One region of the Paenarthrobacter sp. NPDC057981 genome, then DNA from elsewhere that is predicted to be linked to it. Evidence: riboswitches for the same ligand, from Rfam matches in the RefSeq annotation. Region 1 holds a riboswitch; each other region holds the start of a gene.

Evidence for each region. Region 1 has a riboswitch for thiamine pyrophosphate ahead of thiC (phosphomethylpyrimidine synthase ThiC). Riboswitches for the same ligand answer to the same signal wherever they lie in the genome.
Region 2: it holds a riboswitch for thiamine pyrophosphate, as region 1 does, so the genes downstream of both, thiD (bifunctional hydroxymethylpyrimidine kinase/phosphomethylpyrimidine kinase) here and thiC (phosphomethylpyrimidine synthase ThiC) in region 1, are expected to answer to the same signal.
Region 3: it holds a riboswitch for thiamine pyrophosphate, as region 1 does, so the genes downstream of both, ACFVSI_RS05915 (ECF transporter S component) here and thiC (phosphomethylpyrimidine synthase ThiC) in region 1, are expected to answer to the same signal.
Region 4: it holds a riboswitch for thiamine pyrophosphate, as region 1 does, so the genes downstream of both, thiO (glycine oxidase ThiO) here and thiC (phosphomethylpyrimidine synthase ThiC) in region 1, are expected to answer to the same signal.

Annotation. Positions count from the first base shown of each region.
Region 1 is NZ_JBHVQI010000023.1:46,588-50,631, forward strand. Features, by position in the region: gene thiC (phosphomethylpyrimidine synthase ThiC) at 1-843, opposite strand, end outside; TPP riboswitch at 838-945, opposite strand; gene ACFVSI_RS17655 (amidohydrolase family protein) at 1,042-2,124, shown strand; gene ACFVSI_RS17660 (VOC family protein) at 2,202-3,110, shown strand; gene ACFVSI_RS17665 (hypothetical protein) at 3,197-3,634, shown strand; gene rpsP (30S ribosomal protein S16) at 3,872-4,044, shown strand, end outside.
Region 2 is NZ_JBHVQI010000011.1:78,775-82,818, forward strand. Features, by position in the region: gene ACFVSI_RS12110 (Rne/Rng family ribonuclease) at 1-1,080, shown strand, start outside; TPP riboswitch at 1,167-1,265, shown strand; gene thiD (bifunctional hydroxymethylpyrimidine kinase/phosphomethylpyrimidine kinase) at 1,256-2,773, shown strand; gene rplU (50S ribosomal protein L21) at 3,141-3,449, shown strand; gene rpmA (50S ribosomal protein L27) at 3,510-3,773, shown strand; gene obgE (GTPase ObgE) at 3,926-4,044, shown strand, end outside.
Region 3 is NZ_JBHVQI010000003.1:250,627-254,670, forward strand. Features, by position in the region: gene ACFVSI_RS05910 (ABC transporter ATP-binding protein) at 1-953, opposite strand, end outside; gene ACFVSI_RS05915 (ECF transporter S component) at 953-1,573, opposite strand; TPP riboswitch at 1,649-1,784, opposite strand; gene ACFVSI_RS05920 (NUDIX domain-containing protein) at 1,956-2,645, shown strand; gene ACFVSI_RS05925 (DUF4235 domain-containing protein) at 2,671-2,931, shown strand; gene mnhG (monovalent cation/H(+) antiporter subunit G) at 3,029-3,418, opposite strand; gene ACFVSI_RS05935 (monovalent cation/H+ antiporter complex subunit F) at 3,408-3,686, opposite strand; gene ACFVSI_RS05940 (Na+/H+ antiporter subunit E) at 3,683-4,044, opposite strand, start outside.
Region 4 is NZ_JBHVQI010000022.1:20,833-24,876, reverse strand. Features, by position in the region: gene ACFVSI_RS17245 (thiazole synthase) at 1-393, opposite strand, end outside; gene thiS (sulfur carrier protein ThiS) at 397-633, opposite strand; gene thiO (glycine oxidase ThiO) at 668-1,912, opposite strand; TPP riboswitch at 1,903-2,024, opposite strand; gene thiE (thiamine phosphate synthase) at 2,052-2,735, shown strand; gene ACFVSI_RS17225 (TM2 domain-containing protein) at 2,826-3,776, shown strand; gene ACFVSI_RS17220 (RNB domain-containing ribonuclease) at 3,894-4,044, shown strand, end outside.

The sequences.
Region 1 (4,044 bases):
GCCCTGTTCGCACTGCTCGATCACGGTGTCGCGGAAGATCTCCCACGTGAGCTTGTTGGCCTCGCCATTGACCTTCTCCAGCGCCTGGTAGATGGGCACTGTGCCGATCGGTACCGGGGAGTTCCGGATGAGCCACTCGCGGGTGGTGTGGATGTCGTCGCCCGTGGACAGATCCATGACAGTGTCAGCGCCCCACTGGGTGGCCCACTGCAGTTTGTCCACTTCCTCCGCGATGGAACTGGTGACGGCGGAGTTTCCGATGTTGGCGTTGATCTTCACCAGGAAGGCCTTGCCAATGATCATGGGCTCGGACTCGGGGTGGTTGATGTTGTTGGGAATGATCGCCCGGCCGGCGGCAACTTCGCTGCGGACCAGTTCCACATCGCAGTTTTCACGCAGCGCCACGAACCGCATTTCGGGCGTTACCATTCCCTGCCGCGCGTAGTGCATCTGGGTGACGGTTTTGCCTTCGACGGCGCGGCGGGGCACGGGTTGTGCACCCCTCCATTCGGCAGAGGCGGCGCCGCGCCGCAAAGCCGCCTTGCCGTCGTCGAGCAGGTTGCGTTCACGGCCCGTGTACGCGGCAGTGTCGCCGCGGGCCTCGATCCAAGCGGCCCGGAAGGCTTCAAGGCCCACTACGGGATCGCTCCCGGGGCCCGCCGTCCGGTACACCTGCAGTGGCGGGTTCGCCTGGCCATTGGGGGAGGGCTCAAGCGAAATTTCGGTCACCGGAACGCGGATGCCGGTGGCTGGGTCTTCGACATAGGCCAGCGAATGGGACTTCAGGGACTGCGTAACAACCTCGTTTTGGGCAGGGCTGTGCTGTGTTTCGATGGTGCTCAAGGATTACTCACTTCCTTCGCCGGCATTACCCGGACAGGTTCAACGGTCGCAGGCCGCCTCAGCCCGATCTCAGCCCCTGCAAGGGCCCCCGTGTGGTCATGACGAAGCTACCACAGCTCCCATGCGCTACCCAGTCACATGGCACCTGGTCACATGTTGGCTGCACTTGCCGGCCCTGTACCGGACTAGGATTCTGGCATGTCCAACATCATCGAATTCAGCGGACCCGTGCTCGTCGCCGCAGATCAGGAGCGACGCGGGATGTGGTCCGTTGGGGGCACACTGACGTTCGAGCGCCCCAAGGAGCAACCGGACAGAGTGCTTGACGGCTGGGTCCTGCCGGGATTCGTTGATGCCCATTGCCACATCGGACTGGGCGCCGGTGGTGCGGTGGATGGGCCCACGACCCTCGCGCAGGCCCAGGCGGACCGGGACGCGGGAACCCTGCTCATCCGCGACTGCGGCTCACCCAGCGACACGCGGTGGGTGCAGCAGCGCGAGGACTTGCCCCGCCTGATCAGATCCGGCCGCCATATAGCCCGAAGCCGCCGGTACCTGCGCGGATTGGGTCACGAGATTGAGCCGGAGCAGTTGGTCGAGACCGTCCGGAAGGAAGCCCGCGACGGCGACGGCTGGGTGAAACTGGTGGGCGATTGGATAGACCGGGGTATTGGTGACCTGGCTGCCTCCTTTCCGGCGAAGACGGTCAAGGATGCCATTTCCGCCGCCCATGACGAGGGCGCCCGGGTCACGGCGCATTGCTTTGCCGAAGACACCATCGACGACATGCTTGATGCCGGTATCGACTGCATCGAACACGCTACGGGTCTGTTGCCACGCCACATTCCACGGCTCGTGGAGCAGTCCGTTCCGATCGTTCCCACACTTGTCAACATCGCGACCTTCCCGGATATCGCCGCCCAGGCTGCGCCCAAGTTTCCTGAATACGCGGACCACATGACGCGCCTCTGGGATCGTCGGCGTGAACGCGTGGTGGAGGCGTACGAGGCCGGAGTCGCCATTCATGCCGGTACGGATGCTGGCAGCGTCATCCGGCATGGCCGGATCGCAGACGAGATGAACGAACTGTACGACGCCGGCCTGCCGCCGGCAGCGGTCCTTGATGCGGCCACTTGGGGCGCCCGCAAGTGGCTGGGAGCCGAGGCCATCAGCGAAGGGGCGAGTGCCGACGTCGTGATTTGCCATGAGGATCCGCGCCGGAATCTGGCTGCCGTTTCCGCGCTGAAGCACGTCGTCCTTCGAGGGCAGCTGATCCGCTAGGAATAAATTGAAGCTTCAAGTAATTTAGATGGGTAGAACGAGCCGAAAGGCGGCCGCATCGACACCGGGAGCTTCACATGTCCGCTTCATCCAACCAGGACCTACTGCCTGCCGACCTCGCCATGGGCACTGTCATGCTCAAAGTCGGCGACATGAAAGTCATGAGTGACTACTACCAGCGCGCCTTGGGGCTGGAAGTTGTGGCCGAGCAGGACGGCGGCCTCTACCTGGGGCGGGTCGGCAAGCCCGTCGTCCATCTGGCGCCGGCCGCCGGTCTTCACCTGCCGGGGCGTGGTGAGGCCGGGCTGTTCCACACCGCCATCCTCTTCCAGGACCAGCCCTCCTTGGCGGCCACCATCGCAACCGCCGCCGGATATGAACCCCGGGCCTTCGTGGGAAGCGCCGACCACCTCGTCAGTGAGGCGTTCTACTTCACCGACCCCGAAGGCAATGGCATTGAGCTCTACTACGACAAGCCGCGTGAAGGCTGGCAGTGGGACGGCAAGAATGTGGTCATGGACAACGTGGCCCTTCCGCCGCAGCGCTTCCTCCAGGAACACCTGAGCGAAGCCGCGGTCACAGGCCAGCACGAGGCTGCGGCCGGGGTAGGGCACGTCCACCTTCAGGTTGGCGATGTCGCGACGGCCCACAACTTCTACGTCGACACCCTGGGTTTCGAGAAGACGGCGGGTTGGCACGGCCAGGCCCTGTTCGTCTCGGCCGGTGGGTACCACCACCACATGGCCATGAACGTGTGGAACAGTCGCGGTGCGGGGCCCCGGAAGGACACCCTGGGGCTCGGCGAAGTGCTCATTGAGGTCCCCGCAGGGGATGACGTCGGCGCGCTGGCCGATCGTCTGCGGGTTGCCGGAGTGCAGAACCACCACACGGGCGCAGAATTGCAGTTTGAAGACCCATGGCGGAACAAGCTGCGGGTGGCCGTTCGCCGTCCTGATTCCGCTCCCGGAGTCCAGGCGGGCGCTTAGCTGCACTAGGCTGGGCAGTGAAGGTGCAGGACCACCAGTCCTGGGCCCCCATGCCCCGTCAGCACGAAGGATTGAGAGTACTTTCCATGGGCTTTGCCGAAATTTTTGTAGCCACCCACGACGAAGCGCTCAAGCGGGCAGCTGCCCTGGATAAGGGCGCGGATGTTGCCGGCCCCGCAGTCCGGATCAACGGCATCACGGACTACGAAGTGGAACAGCTTGGAGACCTGGCGGGACAGGCAGTCCATGCTGCTGGTGCCGACTACGAACTCGCGTTGGTGGATGTCACCAGTGACGCGCTGCTCGGTGTTCCGGAGGCGATGGTCAGGGCGCTTGCAGAACTGCTCACCTACGAAAGCGAGGGCGAAGCCAATGTCCTCGACGACGTCGCTGCCGCCTGGGCTGCGCAGGAAGACATGCCCTTCGAAGCCGTGCAGTCACGGCAGTACGTCCAGCAACTGGCTGCCCTCGCTGCGGACGTGGAAAAGGCTGAGCGGGCCGGGCTCTACGTCTGGTCTGAATAACCTGTCCGCCGGCCGCTCCTGCGATCGCGCCGCCACCGAGTGTGACCAAGAACTCACCGGCCCGCGCCGCGCAAGTCGTAAATGGCCCGGGCATCTGGCACAATAGACAGGTACTCGATCGGTGCGGCCCCTCTCTCCGTGCTCGCATCTTGTCCTTCGAACCGTCAAGTATGGCCCGCCCCACGGGTGCAGAACGCGCGGTTCAACCCCGTTTCAGAAACAGGAGTGACCACAAAAGTGGCCGTAAAGATTCGCCTTAAGCGCTTCGGTAAGATGCGCGCACCGTACTACCGCATTGTCGTCATGGATGCCCGCGCCAAGCGCGATGGCCGTGCCATTGAAGAAATCGGCAAGTACCACCCCACCGAAGAGCCGTCGTACATCGAGGTCGCCTCCGAGCGCGCCCAGTA
Region 2 (4,044 bases), on a different contig from region 1:
ATGGTCCTGGAATCCAACCGCGATCTTGTGCTGCGGCGCCTGGTCGAATGCTTGGGGCGCGACCGTACCAAGCACCAGGTTGCTGAAGTGACCTCGCTCGGTTTGGTGCAGATGACGCGCAAGCGCATGGGTACCGGCCTCCTTGAGGTCTTCGGTGAACAATGTGAGCATTGCGCAGGGCGCGGTGTGGTGACACACGACGAGCCCGTGGAGCATCGTCGTGCCAACGTGGCGGCTGTCGAGCAGCACCGTCCCAACACCGAGGCGCAACAGCCCACCGCACGCACGGAACGCAAGCGTCGTCGCGGCAAGGGAGGAGCGCAGGGGGCAGCCGAAGCACCCGCCCAGGTCCATTCGGCGCCCTCAGCTCCGGCTGCACCGGCGGCCCACCCGGAACCACAGGACCCTGCGCGCCAGGCAAAAGCTGAAGCGACCCGTGCAGCGCTGGCGACGATTGCCGCCGCAGCCCATGCAGCCCACCTGCACGATGACGAAATCCACAAGGCCGAAGAGCTTGCACGGGCTGCAGGACAGCACGAGGCCGGCGCAGGCTCCGTTCCTCCCGCGGCAGAGCATGCTCCGACGGACCAGGCCACTGAGGCCCACGATGCCGCCGTCCGTGAAGCCCGCTCCACCCCGGTGCTGCGCTTCGGCGGCGAAGAGGTTGCGCTGCCATTCGTTGAACACCATGACGAGCCGCAGACGTCCAAGCCTGCCATGAGCCTGGACCGTTTGGCCGAGGCGTTCTCGCACCTCGGTGCCGCTCCGTCCGCCGAGGACGAGGGCCCTTCGGAGAGTGCAGCGGACCTCAAGGCTCCTGCAGCCCCGGAAGCCGCTGCACAGGTTCCTGTGTCGGAGGAAGCTCCTGCGGCTTCGAGGGGTCGCCGAGGTCGCCGGAACCGCAGTGCCAGCAGGGCACAAGGTGCGGCCAATGAGACCAGTGTTGAGCACCATGAGGAATCGGCCACAGCTGCCCAGGGATCGGCGCACGAGTCCAAGGCGCCGGCAGAACCGGTCCGGAAACCAGCTTCGGAGGAACCCATCATCCTGGGTGTCGGCGTGCCGGCTTCCGAGCTCTGATCGACGTCCGCGGTTTCGAGGGCCCTGTAATATCCGCCAGGAGCGGGCATTGCGGGGCCCTTGCCTTTTTCGGTGCGTTAGGCTGGGGGACTGACACGGGGTGCCAGGCGTTGGGCCGGGCTGAGATCCAGACCCGTTGAACCTGTCCGGTTAGCACCGGCGAAGGGATGTCCTCATGGCTGAGTTGTCATATTCCTCTGTGTACCCGTTAGTGGCGGAGCACACGCAGACCCCGCGGGTACTGAGCATCGCAGGCTCCGATCCCTCCGGAGGGGCAGGAATCCAGGCAGACCTGAAGAGCATCGCCGCCCACGGCGGATACGGAATGGCTGCCATCACTGCCCTGACTGCACAGAACACCCAGGGTGTCAGTGCGGTGCACGTACCCCCGGTGGAATTCCTGCGGCAACAGTTGACCGCGATCAGCAGCGATATCGCCATCGATGCCGTCAAGATCGGGATGCTGGGGGACGCCGAGGTGATCAACGAGGTCCGCAGCTGGCTCGAGGAGGTGCGCCCCGCCGTCGTCGTTCTTGACCCGGTGATGGTGGCCACCAGCGGTGACCGCCTCCTGACGGAGTCGGCCGGCGATGCTCTTCGTTCCTTGCTGCCGTTGGCCGACCTTGTCACGCCCAACCTGCCGGAGCTTGCCATATTGTTGGGCGAGGCGGAGGCGGCCGATTGGGCCTCGGCTCTGGAGCAGGGCAAACGCTTGGCCGCGGAATGCGGAAACACCGTGCTGGTCAAGGGCGGTCACCTGGCTGGCTCGGAATGTCCGGACGCGTTGATCAACACAGGTGGCTTGCTGCAGCAGGATGTCGTCGAGGTAGCCGGTCCCCGGATTTCGACAAAGAACAGCCATGGCACTGGGTGCTCGTTGTCGTCAGCGCTGGCCACAGTCCAGGTGCGTACGGGTGACTGGGAAGCGTCGTTGCGCGAGGTAAAGCCCTGGCTGCTCCAAGCGCTGAGGGGGTCAGCTGAGCTGGAGGTGGGCCGAGGCAGCGGGCCAGTGGACCACTTCCACCACCAGCGCAAACTCCACACCGGCGGGTTCGCTGCCACTTTGTGGAAAGAAGCCGTTCCCGAGCTTGAAAGAATCCACGAGCTGAACTTCATCCAGGAACTGCAGTCCGGGCAGTTGCCGGAGACGGCGTTCAGCTACTACCTGGCCCAAGACGCCATCTATTTGAATGGCTATTCCAGGGTGCTGGCCCGGGCAGGTGCCTTGGCGCCGACTGAAGATGAACAACTGTTCTGGGCCAAGGGCTCACAGCAGTGCCTGGAAGTGGAATCGGAACTGCACAGGAACTGGCTGAGTACCCGTGAGGCCTCGGGCGTGACAGGACCGGTGACCAAAGCCTACGTGGACCACCTGCTGGCCGCCTCGACGTCGGGCAGCTATGCAGTGGTTCTGGCCGCGATCCTGCCTTGCTACTGGTTGTACGCGGAAGTGGGGCAGAAGCTCCATGCCGCCTTTGTGGAGGCAGGGGCGTCAGCCGCCCACCCTTACGCGGAATGGCTGAGGACGTATGCAGACGAAGCTTTCGCCGCTGCCACCAGGGAGGCTATATCTTTCACGGACGCCGCAGCAGTCACGGCCTCTGGCCGTGAGCGTGCGGACATGCTGGAGGCCTTCAGGCAGTCCTGCCGCTATGAGACCGCGTTCTTTGACGCTCCCAGGCTTCACGCCTAGGGGCACCATCCGTCGGTCGGGCAGCAAAGCCGGCTTCCTCCGCGCGCCGGATCGCGTGATTCGTTGCCGAACCCTGTAGGCTGTATGGGCACGGTGCCGGGAGAGTCCGTTACGACTCGTGACGCAAGTCACGTGGCAGCCTCCGGACCCGGCCTCATTTGCAGCTGAGGGTCAAACTAGCGTAATCTTGATCTTCGGTGCTTACGCCAACACTTGGGTTATGCCCCGTGGAATTGTTCATGGGATGACTCGCGGGCTTCGATCAGGAGTCCACGGCGTTGAGGCACAGCGCGAACCCAGCCTGATTTCCGGTTCAGGGTTCCGCACGCAAATTTAGTTATAAACGTCGAGAGAAGTGAGTACCCAAGTGGTGTACGCGATTGTCCGCGCAGGCGGCCGCCAAGAAAAAGTTTCCGTTGGAGACTACGTAACGCTGAACCGCGTCCCCGGTGGAGCCGGCAGCACACTTGAGCTGCCCGCCTTGCTCCTGGTTGACGGCGACAAGGTCACCTCCGCTGCTGCGGAACTGGCCAACGTCAAGGTCACGGCTGAAATCCTCGAAGACCTCCGTGGTCCGAAGATCGTCATCCAGAAGTTCAAGAACAAGACCGGCTACAAGAAGCGTCAGGGTCACCGTCAGGAACTGACCAAGATCAAGATCACCAGCATCGCGTAACTTTCGTTACCGCTGTTCAGATTTTCAGTTTCCCCAGAAATTTAGAGGCAGGCATTTCACATGGCACACAAAAAAGGCGCGAGTTCCACTCGCAACGGTCGTGATTCCAACGCACAGTACCTGGGCGTCAAGCGCTTCGGTGGTCAGGTAGTTTCCGCCGGCGAGATCATCGTCCGCCAGCGTGGAACCCACTTCCACCCCGGTGCAGGCGTCGGCCGCGGTGGCGACGACACCCTGTTCGCCCTGCAGGCCGGTGCGGTTGAGTTTGGTACTCGCCGCGGCCGTCGCGTAGTGAACATCGTTGCTGCTGCAGCTGCAGAGTAACAACAAGTTCTGAACCGGTGGAGCGGGCCAAACGGCCCGCTCCACCGTTCTTTTAACCGCATTACAATCGACTAGGGCGCCCCGGGCGCACTGGTTTTGCAACAGCGCTGGAAACAGCAACAACGCTGGAAACAGCAACTGAGGAGATCCACGTGGCGAGCTTTGTAGACCGGGTAGTACTGCACGTATCCGGCGGAACCGGCGGCCACGGCTGTGTCTCCGTGAAGCGCGAGAAGTTCAAGCCGCTCGGTGGTCCCGACGGCGGCAACGG
Region 3 (4,044 bases), on a different contig from region 1:
GCTCTGACCTGGGCGGTGATGTCTTTCTGCGCGGGAACGGGCGGGACGGTCCTGAAGCCCTTCCGCTTGGGCTTTTCCCGGGAAACCGCAAGGTTCTGGGCCACGAGGAGCAGCTCGCTGGGACCGTCCGCCTGCAGCCGTGCCCGGGTCGCGGGAACGTAACCGGGTACCCACACGCCCGCTGCCATCAGCGTGGATCGTGCCTCGGAGAGAACCTGGTCCGGCGGCCCGTCCAGCAGTGTTCCCCCACCGGCAGAACCGGGCTGCAGGACCACGATCCGGTCCACCAGGTCCTTCCACACGGAAACCCTGTGCTCCACAACCACCAGCGTGGCACCGGTCTTGTCCAGGCAGCGGCGCACTGCGTCCCGGACCTCCAGCACGCCTGCGGGGTCAAGGTTGGCCGTGGGCTCATCGAGCAGGATCAGCCCGGGCCGCATCGCCAGAATGCCCGCCAACGCAAGCCGCTGCTTCTGGCCTCCGGAAAGTGCCGCCGTCGGGTGGTCCAACGCCAAACCGCCGCCGGCAGCGCTACGCAAGCCGACGTCGTCGAGCGCTTCGTGCACACGGGACCAGATCTCATCCCGGGGCACAGCCAGGTTCTCCGCACCGAAGGCGACGTCGTCGCCCACGCGCGAGAGGATCACCTGGGTTTCGGGGTCCTGCTGCATCAACCCGGCGCGGCCCCGCGACTCCCGGGGCGCGGCGCCGTCGATCAGCAGCGAGCCGGTCTCGTCCGAGTCGTCTTCCTCGTCACCCAGCACCCCGGCCAGGGCGTGCAGGAGCGTGGACTTGCCGGCCCCGGATGGGCCCAGCAGGAGGACCCGCTCCCCTGGTTCAATCCGCAGGTCCAGGCCCTGGATGGCTGGCGTGGAACGCCCCGCATGCCGCCACCCCCACCCCTCGGCGGAAATGGCGGCAGGCTTGACCGTGCCGCTCTGTGTGGCGGGCATCAGCTGAAGACTGGCTCCGAAGCGGCCTTGCGCGAGGCGAAGGAACTGAGAACGCCAGTCTTCGCCAGACCGCGGGTGGCGATCCAGGACAGTGCGCCGGCGATGATGGCGCCGGAAAGCGTGCAGAACGCGATGTAGGTCAGCTTGTCGATGGCCTCATAGGCGATGTTCCAGCCCCACGGGAGGAAGGAGTCGTTAAGGCCGCAGAAGAGTCCGGCACCTGCACCCGCGAGAAGCGACGTGGGCAGGTTGAACTTCTTGTAACGGAACGCCGCGAAGATGAGCTCCGCGCCGAGACCCTGCAGGATGCCGGAGATCAGCACCGTGGTGCCGTACTGCGAGCCCATGATGAGTTCGCCGGTGGCGGCCACAGCCTCGCAGAACAGGGCTGCGCCGGGCTTGCGGATAATGAGCATGCCCAGGACGGCGGGGATCATCCAGCCGCCGGCGATCAGGCCGGTCAGCGGCGGGTAGGCCGCGTTCATGGGGATGGATACGATCGCGGCGCCCTGAGACCAGGCCCAGAAGATCACGCCGCCGGCGATGGCGATGAGGGCTGCCACCACGATGTCTACAACTCGCCAGCCGTAACTGGTCTTCTTCACGTTTACCGTGGTCATTTTCTGCCTCCTGAGGTTACAGGAGGGGAAAGTGCTCCCCGGAGTCCACCTGGCTTGCGCCGTCCGGATCCGGACACTCTGAGAAGCTCGACTCCCTTGCGCCGGTACTAACCGGATCAGGTTCGAGGGTCTGCGGCTGTCCGCACTCTCAGCGCCCTCGCGTCTCCTGCGTGGTGCAGGATTCGACGGAGGCGCTCCCCTGTCGTTATCAAATCTGCCCTGATGGGCTGGTTCAGTTTACACCTTGGCGTGCTTGGGAGCCCGGGTGGGCGGGCAGGCGGGGTCATATTCCGTCCTTGCCCTTGCGAGGCCCGCTCTGCGCCCCATTCCTCGCCCGTGGCACGCAGAGCAGGCCCCGCAACGCACCTGCGAGAATGACTGCATGACGGATCTTCCCGGCTCCAGCCTTCCCGACACCACGCCAGTGTCCGAGCCACGCCTCGCAGCCAGCGTCATCCTGCTCCGCGATACCCCGTCCGGGCTCGAGGCGTTCGTCCAGCACCGGGTCAGCACCATGGACTTCGCTGCGGGGATGGTGGTGTTTCCGGGCGGCCGGGTGGATGCAACGGATCAGGCCGGATGGGATTACCCGGCGGAGCTGCTCCACAGCCACGCTGCCGCCTGGGCACAGAGTTCGATTTCCTCGGATCCAGCCCTGACGCAGAAGGCCGCGGGTACCGTCCTCGCTGCAGCCATCCGCGAGGTCCAGGAAGAGGCTGGGCTGGCCATAGAGGCCGCAGCCCTGCGCCCCTGGGCCAACTGGATCACTCCAGTGGATATGCCCAAGCGTTTTGACACCTACTTCTACATCGCGAAACCCGCACCGGAAGCGCAGCCTCGGCACCAGACCACGGAGGCCTGGCAATCACTGTGGATGCCTGTCAGCGGAATTTTGGCCGCCGAAGCTGAAGGCGGGCTTAAGTTGATGCCGCCCACCTATTACTTGCTCAAGGAAATCGCGGCTTTCGACTCCGTGGACGCCCTTTGGTCGGCCGAACACCCGGTGATCCCGGTGCTGGCGCCGGTCGGATCCTTGACTGCGTTTCTCAAGGAACGGGAGAACCGCAGGTAGCCTGCCGTACAGCTAGGCTGGGGGCATGAACCTCTTTTTCAAGCTGTTGGGCGCCGGAATTAGCCTCGGCGCAGGCTTTGTCGGTACCAAACTCGTCAACAAAGGCTGGGAAAAGGCCACGGGCAACAAGCCGCCCACAGGCAACGACGACATGGAAACGAGCCTTCGCTCGGCCCTGACCTTTGCGTTGGTTTCCGCCTTCGTGAGCACGCTGATCCAAGTCCTCACCAGCCGGGGCACGCAGCGGGCCATTGCCCGTTTCGCGAAGTCGCAGGACATCGTCTAAGCACCACCGGGACAAGCAACGCGGGGTCACTTATGGCCCAAAAGTCCCTCGGGGATGGGCCATAAGTGACCCCGCGTTGCTTTAAGGTTCGGATTGCTTAGGGCTCCAGAGGCTCCTGGCCGGCGGCAGCCCTTTGGACCACGGCTTCGAGTTCATCCTTGGTGAGCTTCTCGCGGTGTCCGTGCTTGGTCCGGTACGCCGAACGTCCCACCATATGTGCGGAGACCGGCGCTGTGAGGAGCTGGAAGATCCACGCCACCAGCAGGACCGGCCACACCCACCAGGTGCGCATCTGCAAGCCGATTGCTGAGAGCATCAGGAACAGGCCGAGCACCTGCGGCTTGGTGGCTGCGTGCATGCGGCTCATCAGGTCCGGGAACCTCAACAGGCCGATCGCCGCACCGAGGGACATCAGCGCACCGACAATCAGGAACACGACGGTAACGGCGTCGATGACGACGTCCACGCCTGAGGCATCAGGATTCATTGCTGTGCTCCCTCCTCTCGGCCACAAAACGGGCAACCGTTACCGAGCCGATGAACCCGATGATCGCAAGTGCCACCAGGAGCATCAGGTTGTTCAGATGCCGGTTCACTGCCATGTCCACGGCCAGAGCTGCACCCACGATAGCCAAAAGGACGTCGGAGGCGAGGACGCGGTCCAGCAGGGACGGGCCGATCGCGATGCGGATGATTGCACCTGCAGCTGCGAGGCTGAGGATCACCGCCGTAGCCACCAAAACAAGTTCCTTCACAGCACTGCCCCTTCCAGGCCGGCACGAGGTTCCGATTTCAGTGCCTCGACCTCTTCACGGGTTCCCATAATGCGGATCAGCCCGGCCTCAATGTTCTGGGTTTCATGGCGTATTTTGGCGATGTCCGCTTCCCCGTAAATGTTGAGTGCGTGCAAGTACAAGGTGGACGTCGAACGGTCCACCTCCACCACCAGTGATCCGGGGATCAGCGATATGACGTGGCCTGTGGCAGTCACCATGAGGTCCGAATGGCTCCGCAGGGGAACAGCGACGACGGCGCTACGGACCTTGGGCCCTTTGACAACAGCCAGGTATAGAACCACGAAGCTCGCTGCCACCACTTTTACAAGGAAGATCA
Region 4 (4,044 bases), on a different contig from region 1:
GTTCACCAGTTGCTCCGTTGCCTCGACCAGCTCCACCGCATCGGGCAGGAGCGTGTGTTCGTCCGCAATGACTTCCAGCTTTACCCAGTCGGTCTCCAACGCCTCGCGGGCCAGTTCAGCCGTCATCACAGCGTCCTTTGCCGTGAAGCAGCCCGCCGTGTTCGGCAGGACGCGGATGTTGTTGTCCACCAGGAGTTGGAAGAGCGAACCGGTTTCAGCGGTCGAGTAGCGCCTCATGGCCACTGTTGTGAGCTCGGTTCCAGAGGCCAGGAGCGCCGCTCCCAGACCGTCAAGGCTGGGCGCACCTCCAGTGCCCATGATCAGCCTGGAGCCCAGTTCGACGCCGTCAATCACCAATGCGTCGGTGCGGATTTCTGTGTTTGCCTGGATCATCGTTCAGCCTCCCTGTACTGCGGTCACAAGTTCGAGTTCGTCGCCGTCGGCCAGCGCAGTGGCCGCCCATTGGCTCCGCGGTACCACTTCGGAGTTGCGGGCGACGGCGACACCCAGCTTTCCGCCGTCGGCAGCCTGTCCGCGGTGGTCCAAGGCGCGGCCGGTGACGGCGGTGACCACACTGCTGACGGAAGCGCCATCGATCACTTCGTGCACGGTGCCGTTGAGCTTGATGTTCATACTGTTTCCTTGCTGTGGAGAAAGCAACGCGGGGTCACTTATGGCCCCCTGAAGGGGTTTCCATGGGCCATAAGTGACCCCGCGTTGCATTGAAGCGGTCAGGGCGGAAGATGGACCAGCGGGGGTCCGTGGAACCACTAAGCAGCTCCCCCACGATCGCGGCGGCGACGGGAGTGAGGAGGACACCGTGCCGGAAGAATCCCGTGGCGATCACGAGGCCTTCAACCTCGCCGGTGGAATTGTCCACACGACCCAGCAACGGGGCATTGTCCGGAGTTCCTGGTCGTGCGCGGGCCGTTGCCTCCAGGAGTTCGAGTTCAGCCACGGCAGGCACCAGAACCTGCACGTCGCGCAGGAGCTGGTAGACGCCACCGGCCGAGACGGCGTTGGAGGTCGCAGACAGACTGTCCTCGCGTTGCGTAGCGCCGATCACCACGGTTCCGTCTTCCCGCGGAACGATGTAGACAGGCACTCCACGGACCATTCCCCGGACTGTGGCGGTTACAAGCGGACGGAGGTGCGCCGGGACGCGCAGGCGGAGGATGTCTCCGTAGACCGGCCTGACCGGAAGGCTGAGCCCCTCGGGAAGGCCCCGCAAGTGAGGGGCTCCCAGCCCGTTGGCCACGACCGTTTCGGCGGCATGGACGGTGCCGCCGTTTTCAAGCTCGACGCCGGCAACCCGGTCCCCGTCCCACAACAACCCTCGGGCAGAGGCCTCAACGGCGAACCCATCTTCGGCCCCCTTCACCCAGCTGCCATCGTCCGGCGAATGCGCGGCAAGGGCCGCCAAAAGGTGGGCCGCCAATTTCCGCGGATCAACCTTGTGATCCGCACGAATGTCGAAGGCACAGGAAATTTGCGGGCTCAGCAGTGGTTCGCGGTTCCGTGCCTCACGCAGGGACAGCGGCTCGACCTCCAGGCCCGCCGCAAGCTGAGCCGCGCGAAGGTCTGCGAGCGCCCTGCGGTCCGCGGCGTCGGCACCCACGGCGAGGGTCGGCGTCGTGCTGTATCCGGTGGCTTCCGTGGGCTGAGGCAGGCCGCCCACGAATGATGGCCACAATCGGGATGACTCGAGCATGAGGTCCAGGAGGTCTTCTTCCTGGTAGTGGAGTTCGCTCACCGGTGCCAGCATTCCGGCAGCCGCAAAGGTAGCGCCACTGGCAGGCGCCGGGTCGATGAGGGCCACGGAGCGGCCCAGCTTCCGTGCTTGATGGGCTATGCCCAGGCCAATGATCCCACCGCCGATGATGGCGACATCTGCGTGAATGGCTTCTGCCATCTGTTTCCTTCCCTACGCCGGTACTAGCCGGATCAGGTCAAGCGGTCGGCTCCCAAGCCCTCTCAGCCGGACGGTCACAATGATGGTCGTCGCGGCTCCCGCGGTACGTGCCCAGTTTAGAGGAACTAGTGTGGTTTCCATGACCCAGCATGAATCCCTCGCCTCGGCCCGCCTCTACCTGTGCACTGACGCGCGCAAACGCCAAGGCGATTTTGAAGACTTTGTCGATGCAGCCTTCCGGGGCGGAGTGGACATCATCCAACTCCGCGACAAGACGATCGAAGCTGCTGAGGAATTGGAATTGCTGACCGTCCTGCGCAGCGTTGCCGAACGCCATGGACGGCTCTGGGCAGTCAACGACCGGGCCGATATTGCCAGTGTTTCCGGGGCTCCTGTGTTCCATGTGGGGCAAAAGGATCTGCCCCTGGAGGTCGCCCGTACCTTCCTGCCCCACCCTGCCGTCATTGGCCTGTCCACCCACACTCCCGAGCAAGTGAACGCGGCCATCACCTCCTCGCCCAGCGACCCGGGTCTGGACTACTTCTGTGTTGGCCCGGTATGGGCAACGCCCACCAAGCCCGGCCGCGACGCCGTGGGAACCGGCTTGGTCACATATGCCGCAGAAGCGATCAAGCGCGCTGAAGAGACCACAGGCGGGGCCGTTGATTTGCCCTGGTTCGCGATCGGTGGAATCGACCTTGGCAACGTAGAAGAGGTACTCGCAGCCGGCGCCGGCCGCATCGTCGTCGTCCGCGCCATTACCGAGGCGGAAGACCCGACGGCGGCAGCGAAGTCGCTGCTCGAAGCCCTCGACGCCGCTTAGCGGCAACCCCGCGGGCCACGCTGCCCGACGGCCGGTCCCCGCCGGTCCGCCATCCAAAACCTCGCACCCGCACCACTGAAGGAAGTCCACGTGAGTTACCCGAATTACCCGCCCGCGCCCGATAACGGACAAGGAGCGGGTGTTCCTCCGGTCCCCAACGCACCTGCCCCTTATGGCAGCCCCTATCAAGGTGGGCCCTACTCCGGCTATCAACCCACGCCGGGTTCGGGTTCTTACGGCCCTCCGGGCGGCGATGGAACGGCAAAGTCGTTCGTGGTCACCTGGATCCTCTCCTTGCTCCTGGGCGGACTGGGTGTCGACCGGTTCTACCTGGGCAAGATCGGCACCGGCATAGCCAAGCTCCTGACCGCCGGCGGGTTCGGCATCTGGTCGATCGTGGACCTCATCATCACGTTGACAGGTAATGCCCGTGACAAGCAGGGCCGGCCTTTGGTTGGCTACCCGGAGAACAAGAAGAAGGCATGGATCATCACCATCGTGGTGTGGCTCGCCGGCATGATCATCGGCATCATTTCCACGGTGCTGTCCTTGGCGCTGGTCTCTGCAGGGATCCAAGGGCAGAAGGCAGCTGAACCGGCCCGCCCATCGGCGTCCCAGGAAGGTCCCCTCCCCTCGCCCGGCACCGCCAGCGATGCGAATTCCTTCACGGTGACGGTGTCCAGTGGCGACACTGTGAAGGTGGGCATTGTGGACACCCTTTACACCCCGGAAATTTCGGCCATGCCCTACCTGGAGCCAGCCAATGGAGGGTTCCTGCTGATGGAGGTTTCCTGGCAGACTGCCACGGGAACCAGCTACGCATCAGCCACAAACTTCGAGGCCTACGATGCTGACGGCAAAGAGGGCGAGCTGCTCTTCCTGGAGGAAAAAATGGGGACCTTCCCCTGGGGGGACGTACCGACCGGGAAGACTGTGCAGGGAGTCATAGGCTTTGACATCAAGAAGGGCCCGACCACCATCGTGGTAAACGACCTCGACGGTCAAAAGGCAGCGAGCTTTACGCTGACCCCGGCAGGCTAGCCTTCCACAGCACAGCACGCTGGATCCGGTAATAAGCCCGCAGTCGCTTGGCGGCTGCGGGCTTTTGCCTGGTGGGCGTCCAAGACTATCGGCCTGTTTCGGGCTACGCTGATTTTCGTGTCACATCACCGGATAGCGCCCAACGTCGACGATTCATCGGACCAGCTCGCAGCAGCCCTCGCGGCCCTGAGGACGGAGCTTGAACTGCCCGGCGAGTACCCCGTTGAGGCCGTGCAGGAGGCGCGTGACGCCGTCGAATCCCTCCGCC